Regions from separate parts of the Streptomyces sp. NPDC005423 genome, predicted to be linked through region 1. Evidence: riboswitches for the same ligand, from Rfam matches in the RefSeq annotation. Region 1 holds a riboswitch; the other holds the start of a gene.

Region 1 (4,206 bases):
GCGGCCGGCCGGGTCAGCCGGCGCGGTGGACCACCGCGTCGCACATCTCGGTCAGGGAGGTCTTCGCGTCGCACTCCGGGAGGGGGGCGAGGGCCGCCCGGGCGTCCTCGGCGTAGCGGACGGTGTCGCGGCGGGCCTGCTCCAGGGCGGGGTGGGCCCGCAGCAGGGAGAGCGCCTCGGCGTGCCGGGCGTCGTCGGTGAGGTCGGAGTCGAGCAGCTCGCAGAGGGCGAGGTCCTCGGCCAGGCCCAGCCGGGCGGCCCGCTCGCGCAGCAGGAGCACCGGCAGGGTGGGGATGCCCTCGCGCAGGTCCGTACCCGGGGTCTTGCCGGACTCGTGGCCGTCGGACGCGATGTCGAGGACGTCGTCGGCGAGCTGGAAGGCGACGCCGAGCCGCTCGCCGTACTGGGTGAGGATGTCCACGACCGTGTCGTCGCAGCCGGACATCATCGCGCCGAACCGGCAGGAGACCGCGACCAGGGAGCCGGTCTTGCCGCCGAGGACGTCGAGGTAGTGCTCGACCGGGTCGCGCCCGTCGGTGGGTCCGGCCGTCTCCAGGATCTGGCCGGTGACCAGGCGCTCGAACGCCTCGGCCTGGACCCGCACCGCCTCCGGCCCGAGGTCGGCCAGGATGTGCGAGGCGCGGGCGAAGAGGAAGTCTCCGGTGAGGACCGCCACCGAGTTGCCCCAGCGGGTGTTGGCGCTCTGCACCCCGCGGCGCACGGCCGCCTCGTCCATCACGTCGTCGTGGTACAGCGTGGCGAGGTGGGTCAGTTCGACGACGACCGCCGACGGCACGACACCGGGTGCGAAACGGTCGCCGAACTGGGCGGCGAGCATCACCAGCAGCGGACGGAACCGTTTGCCGCCCGCGCGCACCAGGTGCTGCGCGGCCTCCGTGATGAAGGGGACCTCGCTCTTGGTGGCTTCGAGCAGCCCCTCTTCGACGGCCGCCAATCCGGCCTGGACATCGGCTTCCAGAGCCTGGTCCCGCACGCTCAGCCCGAACGGCCCGACGACGGTCACGAGGGGTCTCCTGTCTGCTGGTGTCTCTGGGCGGTCACACGGTTTGTCGATAGGTCGCTGCCAGCACTCAAGTCAGCGTATCCGGTCAGCTTTCGATCACCCATGCCACCCACCCCGGCCAGGCGGGGTGGTATCGGATCACGACCGGTATGTTTTTGATCACCTGATAACAGTGGACAAATACCGATCGAAAAGGAAATGCCGCTTTCCATCGCTCCCGCGAATCTGGGCCATGCCGTCACCCGCGACAGGCGGTTGGCAAGGATTAACTGCTATTGCCCGATTTGCCGGTTCTCACCTTCCCGTGACTTGGGTCACGCGTTTCCGTGCGTGACCCGTGCGCCGACCCGTCCTCGTTCTTCCTTGCGCCTCTTGCCAGTTGACTCATGGCTGACGCAAAGGATCAAGTACCTCATAGACCCCGGACCAAGGTCAAAAGGGGTGAGGTGTGATTCCGCCACTTGTTCCCGACATGTTCTCTCGCATACGTTCCCGGCCTGTCGAGCGGAACGCCGAATCCTGCCGCCGCCCGGCATCCCAGTCACGAACTACTCGCACGGCAGGAGCGGGGGACCCAGGTAAGTCGCCGGACCGGCCGTGAGGCCGGACCGGCTCGGGGTTGAGCCACGTCCGCGAGGACGCGGCCGGGCACCTCCCAGCCCGAACCCGACAGCTCACCTCGCAGGCGACGGAGAGGAACCTCGACATGCCCGGAACCGCCCAGTCCCGACGCGCCCGACTCGTCCGCACCCTGGCCGTCGCCGGCAGCGGTGCGGCCGTGCTCGCGCTGCCGATCATCGGCGCGACCACCGCCTCGGCCGCCACCACGGCCACCACGACGGCCACCACCGCGTCGGCCACGACGTACTCCAACAACCTCGACGGCTGGATCCGCGAATCGCTCGCGATCATGGCGCAGAAGGGGATCCCGGGCACGTACGACGGCATCTACCGCAACGTGATCCGCGAGTCCTCCGGCAACCCGCTGGCCATCAACAACTGGGACTCCAACGCGGCGGCCGGCACCCCGTCGAAGGGGCTCCTCCAGGTCATCGACCCGACGTTCAACGCCTACCACGTGGCGGGCACCTCGTACGACCCCTACGACCCGGTCGCGAACATCACCGCCGCCTGCAACTACGCGGCCGCGGTGTACGGCTCGATCGACAACGTGTACGGCGCGTACTAGGAGTTCCGGCTCTCAGGCCCCCGGGAACAGTCCTTCGAGGACGACGGCGATGCCGTCGTCCTCGTTCGACATGGTGATCTCGTCGGCCACGGCCTTGAGTTCGGGGTGCGCGTTGGCCATCGCGACACCGTGGGCGGCCCAGTCGAACATCGGGATGTCGTTGGGCATGTCGCCGAAGGCGACGGTCTCCGCCGGGCCCAGGCCCAAGTGCCGGGCGGCCAGCGCCAGTCCGGTCGCCTTGGTGATGCCGAGTGGCTGGAGTTCGACGGTGCCGGGGCCCGACATGGTGACCGACACCATGGAGCCCACCACCCCGCGCGCCGTCGACGCCAACTCGTCGTCGGGCAGGAACGGGTGGCGCAGCAGCACCTTGCTGATCGGTTCGCACCACAGGTCGTCGCGGCGGCCCACCCGCACGGCCGGCAGCGTCGGGTGGGGCATCCGGTAGCCGGGCTCGATGAGGGTGAGACCGTCCACGCCGTCCTGGTCGACGGCCGCGTACACCTGGCCGACCTCGGCCTCGATCTTGCCCAGCGCCGTCTCCGCCAGCTCCCGGTCCAGGGTGACCGACCAGAGCAGACGGTGCGCGCCGGCGTCGTACAGCTGCGCGCCCTGTCCGCACACCGCGAGCCCCGTGGCACCCAGGTCCTCCAGGAGCGGTCGCACCCTCGGCGCCGGCCGGCCCGTGACCACGAGGTGCCGGGCACCGGCCGCCGCCACCCGCGCGAGCGCGGCCAGGGACCGGTCGGAGAGCGTGTCGTCGTCACGCAGCAACGTGCCGTCCAGGTCGGTGGCGATGAGCGAATATGCGTGGGGAGCGGCCATGATCAGAGAATACGGTCGGAAAGCCCCCCCGACTCGACGTGAACCGGACGGCTGACGGCGCTACGCCGACTCCCGGATCACGAGCTCCGTGGGCAGGATCACGCCCGCCGTGTCCTCGCCGGCTATCTGTGCCAGGAGCATGCGGACCATCTCGGCGCTGATGCGCTCGTAGGGCTGGCGCATGGTGGTGAGCGCGGGGGTGACGGCGGTGGCTGCGGCCGAGTCGTCGAAGCCGCCGACAGCGATGTCATCGGGGACCGAACGCCCGGACTGCTGAACGGCGTTGACCACGCCCTGGGCCATGAGGTCGGAGGCGACGAACACGGCGTCCAGCTCGGGGGCGCGCGCCAGCAGACGGCGGGCCGCTTCCTCGCCGCCGCTGCGCCGGTAGTCGCCCTCGGTCACCAGCGCCTCGTCGTAGGGCAGTCCCGCTTCCAGGAGTACGTCCCGGTAGCCGGCCAGCCGGTCGGTGCCGCCGGGGGTGTCCAGCGGGCCGGTGATCATGCCGATGCGGCGGCGGCCGGTGCTGAGGAGGTAGCGGACCATGTCACGGGCGCCGTCCCGGTCGGCGGCGGCGACGTAGCCCACCTTGGAGCCGAGGCCGAGCGGCTTGCCGCAGGCCACCAACGGGATGCCGGCGTCGCGCAGTTCGGCCGCGACCGGGTCGCCGCTGTGGCTGGAGACGAGCAGCACCCCGTCGACGTGGCCCGAGGTGATGTACCGGGTCAGCCGGCGCCGGTCGTCCCGCGAGGAGGCGAGCATCAGCAGCAGGGGGACGTCGTGCCGGGCCAGGTGCTCGGTGCAACCCCGCAGCAGTACATTGAAGTTGGGGTCCTCGAAGAACTTCTCCTGCGGTTCGGTGAGCAGGAACGCCACCGAGTCCGACCGTCCGGTGCTCAGGCTGCGGGCGTGCCGGTTGACGACGTACCCCGTTTTCCTGATCGCGGACTCCACGGCGCCGCGGGCGGCCGGCGACACGTAGTGGCCGCCGTTGAGGAAACGGGAGACGGTGCCTCGTGAGACGCCCGCCTCCCGGGCCACGTCGTGGATGGTGGGGGGTTTGCGACGACCGTTCGGACTGGTGGCCACCGCTCAGGCCTTGACCGAGCCGCTGAGCAGGTCCAGCGACCAGAACCGCTGGATCACCAGGAAGAGCCCGATCAGCGGC
Region 2 (4,206 bases), on a different contig from region 1:
TGAGCACCCACGGCATCCGTACGGCTGAGCCGCGCGGCCCTTTTACGGGCGGCGCGGCTCAGCCGTTTTTGTCGCCTTTCACACCGCCCGGAACAAAGGCCACGAATATGCGGAGCGCACGCGGGCGTGAAATTCCCGCGCACGGTAATACGGGCAGCGGAAATACGCCTCCGCCGATTATCTCTTCTTTGTATACGGTGCCCGTGTTAATGCCGGAGGCCGGACATGTTTACGGCATGTTGCGAAGCCCTCACACGGTCCGCGCGCTCGGCGGCGCCGGGAAAGCGCAGCCGGTGCGCGGAGCTCACGCGCTCGGTGTGCAGCGCCGTGATCGCGCGGGCCCGCTCGGCGTCACCTCGCGCCACGGCGTCCACGATGGCGCCGTGCTCCGCCCAGGACTCCACCGGGCTGACCGGCGCCTCCACCGCGTACATCCACGCGATCTTGTGCCGCAGCTGCGTCAGCACCGAGGTCAGGGACTGGCTGCCGGAGGCCTGGGCGAGCGTCTCGTGGAACCAGCCGCCCAAGGAGCGCAGATCCTCGCTGCTGCCCCTCCTGGCGCGCTCCTGGCCCAGCCTGACGAGGCCGCGCAACACCTTGAGGTGGGCCTCGGTACGGCGCTGGGCCGCCCTGGAGGCGCCGAGCGGCTCCAGCAGCATGCGCATCTCCAGCAGGTCGGCGGCCTCCTGGTCGGTCGGTTCGGCAACGCACGCGCCCGCGTGCCGCCGGGTCACCACGAAGCCCTCGGCCTCCAGCGTGCGCAGGGCCTCCCGGACGGGAACCCGCGAGACGCCGTAGCGGCGCGCGAGGAGTTCCTCGGTGAGCCGGCCGCCGCGCTCGTAGACACCGGCGACGATGTCGTCCCGGATCGCGGTGCATACCGAATGCGCCGGAATACGCATGACCGACCTCCGTCTTAATCCCCGTGAAACGTCGACGATTGACGTGTGTTCCGTGACTCTATTGCAGCGGGACGGAATTTCCGACGGGGGACCGGAATCCATGGATATTTTTTGGACAGCGGGGCTCCGGAAAGGCCGAAAGCCCCGGCCGGAGCGGCCGGGGCTTCGGGAAGGGCGCGGGTCAGACGGTGACGCCGTGCGAGCGGAGGTAGGCGACGGGGTCGATGTCCGAGCCGTACTCGGCGGTCGTCCGGGCCTCGAAGTGGAGGTGCGGGCCGGTCGCGTTGCCGGTCGCCCCGGAGAGGCCGATCTGCTGACCGGTGGTGACCCGCTGACCCACCGAGACGCCGATGGACGACAGGTGGCCGTACTGGGTGTAGGTGCCGTCGTTCATCCTGATGACGACGTTGTCGCCGTAGGCGCCGCCCCAGCCGGCCTCGACGACGGTGCCGTAGCCCACCGCGCGGACGCTGGTGCCGGTCGCGGCGTGGAAGTCGATGCCGGTGTGGGTGCCGGAGGACCACAGGGAACCGCCGGTCTCGTAGCCCGTGGAGACGTACGAGCCGGCGACCGGCGTGACGAAGGTGTTGAGTCGCTTGCGCTCGGCGGCGCGGGCGGCGCGCTCCTTGGCCGCGCGCTCCTCCTTGGCCTGCTCGGCGGCGCGGGCGCGGGCCTCCGCCTCGGCCTTCTTCTCCGCTGCGGCCTGCTGCTGGGCGGCGGCCTGGGCGTCGATCTTCTCGGCGAGGGAGTCGCCGATGGAGACGACCGGGGTGAGGGCGGTCTGCTCGACCGAGGACTCCGCGGCGAGGGCCGGGGCGGCCAGCGTGCCGACGACGCCGGTGGTGGCGAGGGCCGCGACGCCCATCGCCCGGGTGGTGGTGCGGTGCGTCCGGCTCGGACGGCGGTGCTTCCCGGTGGCGCGGGTGAACGCCATGTAGTGGCTGGTCCTTTCCTTCCTTCTCGCCTACCGGGTTAGCTGACGGGTTCGGAGCAGGAAGGTCTCCTACGGACCCCCTCGCGGCACGCGCGGGCGTCCGATTCACCCCAGGGACTGTTGACATGGGTCCCCGGCTCCCCTGGCTCGCGCCGTACGGGGACTCGGCGATGACTGTCCGGTGCCGCGGACGCGGCGCGGTGCCTGACGGACAGCCGGACAGACGCTAAGCGGGGCCACTTTCCATTCCCAAACGGATCACGCTTTTTGTAGCGCACGCCACAGGGCAGACAGGCGACTCCCCCTCAATTCGGACATCAGGGGACCCGGGTGACGCTTTCGTCGCCCGGGTCCCCCCGCGCGCGTGCCGCTACTCCGCGGAGACGACGGCGACTTCGCCGATACCGAGCGCCTCGACGGGCTCTTTGATGCTCGCCGCGTCGCCGACCAGGACCGTCACCAGCCGGTCCACCGGGAACGCGCTCACGACGGCGGCGGTGGCCTCCACGGTGCCGGTGGCGGCCAACTGCCGGTACAGCGTTGCCTGGTAGTCGTCCGGGAGGTGCTGCTCGACCTGGTCGGCCAGGGTGCTCGCCACGGCCGCGGCGGTCTCGTACTTGAGGGGCGCCACTCCGACGAGGTTCTGCACGGCGACATCGCGCTCGGTGTCGGTGAGCCCCTCCGCCGCCAGCTTGCGCAGCACGGTCCACAGGTCGGCCAGGGCGGGACCAGTGTTCGGGGTGTCCACGGAGCCGCTGATGGCGAGCATCGCGGCACCCGTGCCGTCGGGTGCCGAGCGCAGTACCTGGCCGAACGCCCGCACCCCGTAGGTGTATCCCTTCTCCTCCCGCAGGACACGGTCCAGACGGGAGGTCAGGGTGCCGCCCAGGCAGTACGTGCCGAGCACCTGGGCGGGCCAGAGGCGGTCGTGCCGGTCGGGTCCGATGCGGCCGATCAGCAACTGCGTCTGGACGGCGCCGGGACGGTCCACGATGACGACCCGGCCGCTGTCGTCCGCGGTCACCGGCGACACCGGCCGCGGCTCGGCCGAGGAGCCCGTCCAGGCACCCAGGGTGTCGGCGAGCAGCCCGTCCAGGTCGATGTCCGTGAGGTCGCCGACGACGACCACGGTGGCCGTCGCGGGCCGCACGTGCCGGTCGTAGAAGGCGCGTACAGAGGCCGAGTCGATCTTCTGGACGGTCTCCTCGGTGCCCTGGCGCGGGCGGGACATGCGCGCCGCCGCCGGGAACAGCTGCTTGGAGAGTTCCTTGGCGGCCCGGCGGGACGGGTTGGCCGTCTCGTGCGGGATCTCGTCCAGGCGGTTGCGGACCAGCCGCTCGATCTCGCTGTCGGCGAAGGCGGGCGCCCGGAGGGCGTCGGACAGCAGCCCCAGCCCCTTGGCCAGACGCGAGGCGGGCACCTCAAGGCTGAGGCGCAGCCCGGGGTGGTCGGCGTGCGCGTCGAGGGTGGCGCCGGAGCGCTCCAGTTCGGCCGCGAACTCCTCGGCGGAGTGCTTGTCCGTGCCCTCGGAGAAGGCCCGGGCGGTGATCGTGGCGACACCGTCCAGGCCGGCCGGCTCGGCGTCCAGGGGTGCGTCGAGGAGGACCTCCACGGCGACGACCTGCTGGCCGGGGCGGTGGCAGCGCAGCACGGTCAGGCCGTTGCCGAGCGTCCCCCGCTCCGGGGCCGGGAACGCCCACGGCCTGGCCTCGCCCGCCTGGGGCTGCGGGTGGAACTCCATCGCGGCGAGCTCGGTCACTTGGCCGCCTCCTCGTTCTCGTCGGTGGCGGCGGCTTCCGTCTCGCCGGCCCCGGGGGCGAGCGGCTCGTAGACGAGCACCGCGCGGTTGTCGGGACGCAGGCGCGCCTTGGCGACCTCCTGGACCTCCTCGACGGTCACGTCGAGGACCCGCTGTACGGCGGTCAGGGCGAGCTGTGGGTCGCCGAACAGGACGGCGTAGCGGCACAGTTCGTCCGCGCGGCCGGCGACCGTGCCCAGCCGGTCCAGCCACTCGCGCTCCAACTGGGCCTGCGCGCGCTCCATTTCCTCGGCCGTGGGGCCCTCCTCGGCGAACCGGGCGAGTTCCTCGTCGATGGCCGTCTCGATGACGGGCACCTCGACGTCACCGGACGTCTTGACGTCCAGCCACCCCAGGGAGGGCGCCCCGGCCAGTCGCAGCAGGCCGAAGCCGGCCGCAACCGCCGTACGGTCGCGCCGTACCAGTCGGTTGTAGAGGCGGGAGGACTCGCCGCCGCCGAGGATGGTCAGCGCCAGGTCGGTCGCGTCGGACGCGCGCGTGCCGTCCTGCGGCAGCCGGTAGGCGCACATCAGGGCGCGGGCCGGTACCTCCTCCACGACGACCTCGCGCAG

What was found. A riboswitch is a leader RNA that binds a small molecule or an ion and turns the genes downstream of it on or off. The one in region 1 is predicted to bind cyclic di-AMP.
Region 2: another riboswitch for cyclic di-AMP. It lies ahead of ABZT12_RS30110 (M23 family metallopeptidase); the one in region 1 lies ahead of ABZT12_RS12500 (transglycosylase SLT domain-containing protein).

The regions. Positions count from the first base shown of each region.
Region 1 is NZ_JBEXET010000008.1:112,092-116,297, reverse strand. It holds gene ABZT12_RS12505 (polyprenyl synthetase family protein) at 14-1,024, opposite strand; cyclic di-AMP (ydaO/yuaA leader) riboswitch at 1,525-1,727, shown strand; gene ABZT12_RS12500 (transglycosylase SLT domain-containing protein) at 1,731-2,213, shown strand; gene ABZT12_RS12495 (HAD family hydrolase) at 2,226-3,038, opposite strand; gene ABZT12_RS12490 (LacI family DNA-binding transcriptional regulator) at 3,099-4,127, opposite strand; gene ABZT12_RS12485 (carbohydrate ABC transporter permease) at 4,131-4,206, opposite strand, start outside.
Region 2 is NZ_JBEXET010000038.1:22,431-26,636, reverse strand. It holds gene ABZT12_RS30120 (HPr family phosphocarrier protein) at 1-3, shown strand, start outside; gene ABZT12_RS30115 (GntR family transcriptional regulator) at 207-902, opposite strand; gene ABZT12_RS30110 (M23 family metallopeptidase) at 1,084-1,836, opposite strand; cyclic di-AMP (ydaO/yuaA leader) riboswitch at 1,850-2,016, opposite strand; gene ABZT12_RS30105 (pitrilysin family protein) at 2,207-3,595, opposite strand; gene ABZT12_RS30100 (pitrilysin family protein) at 3,592-4,206, opposite strand, start outside.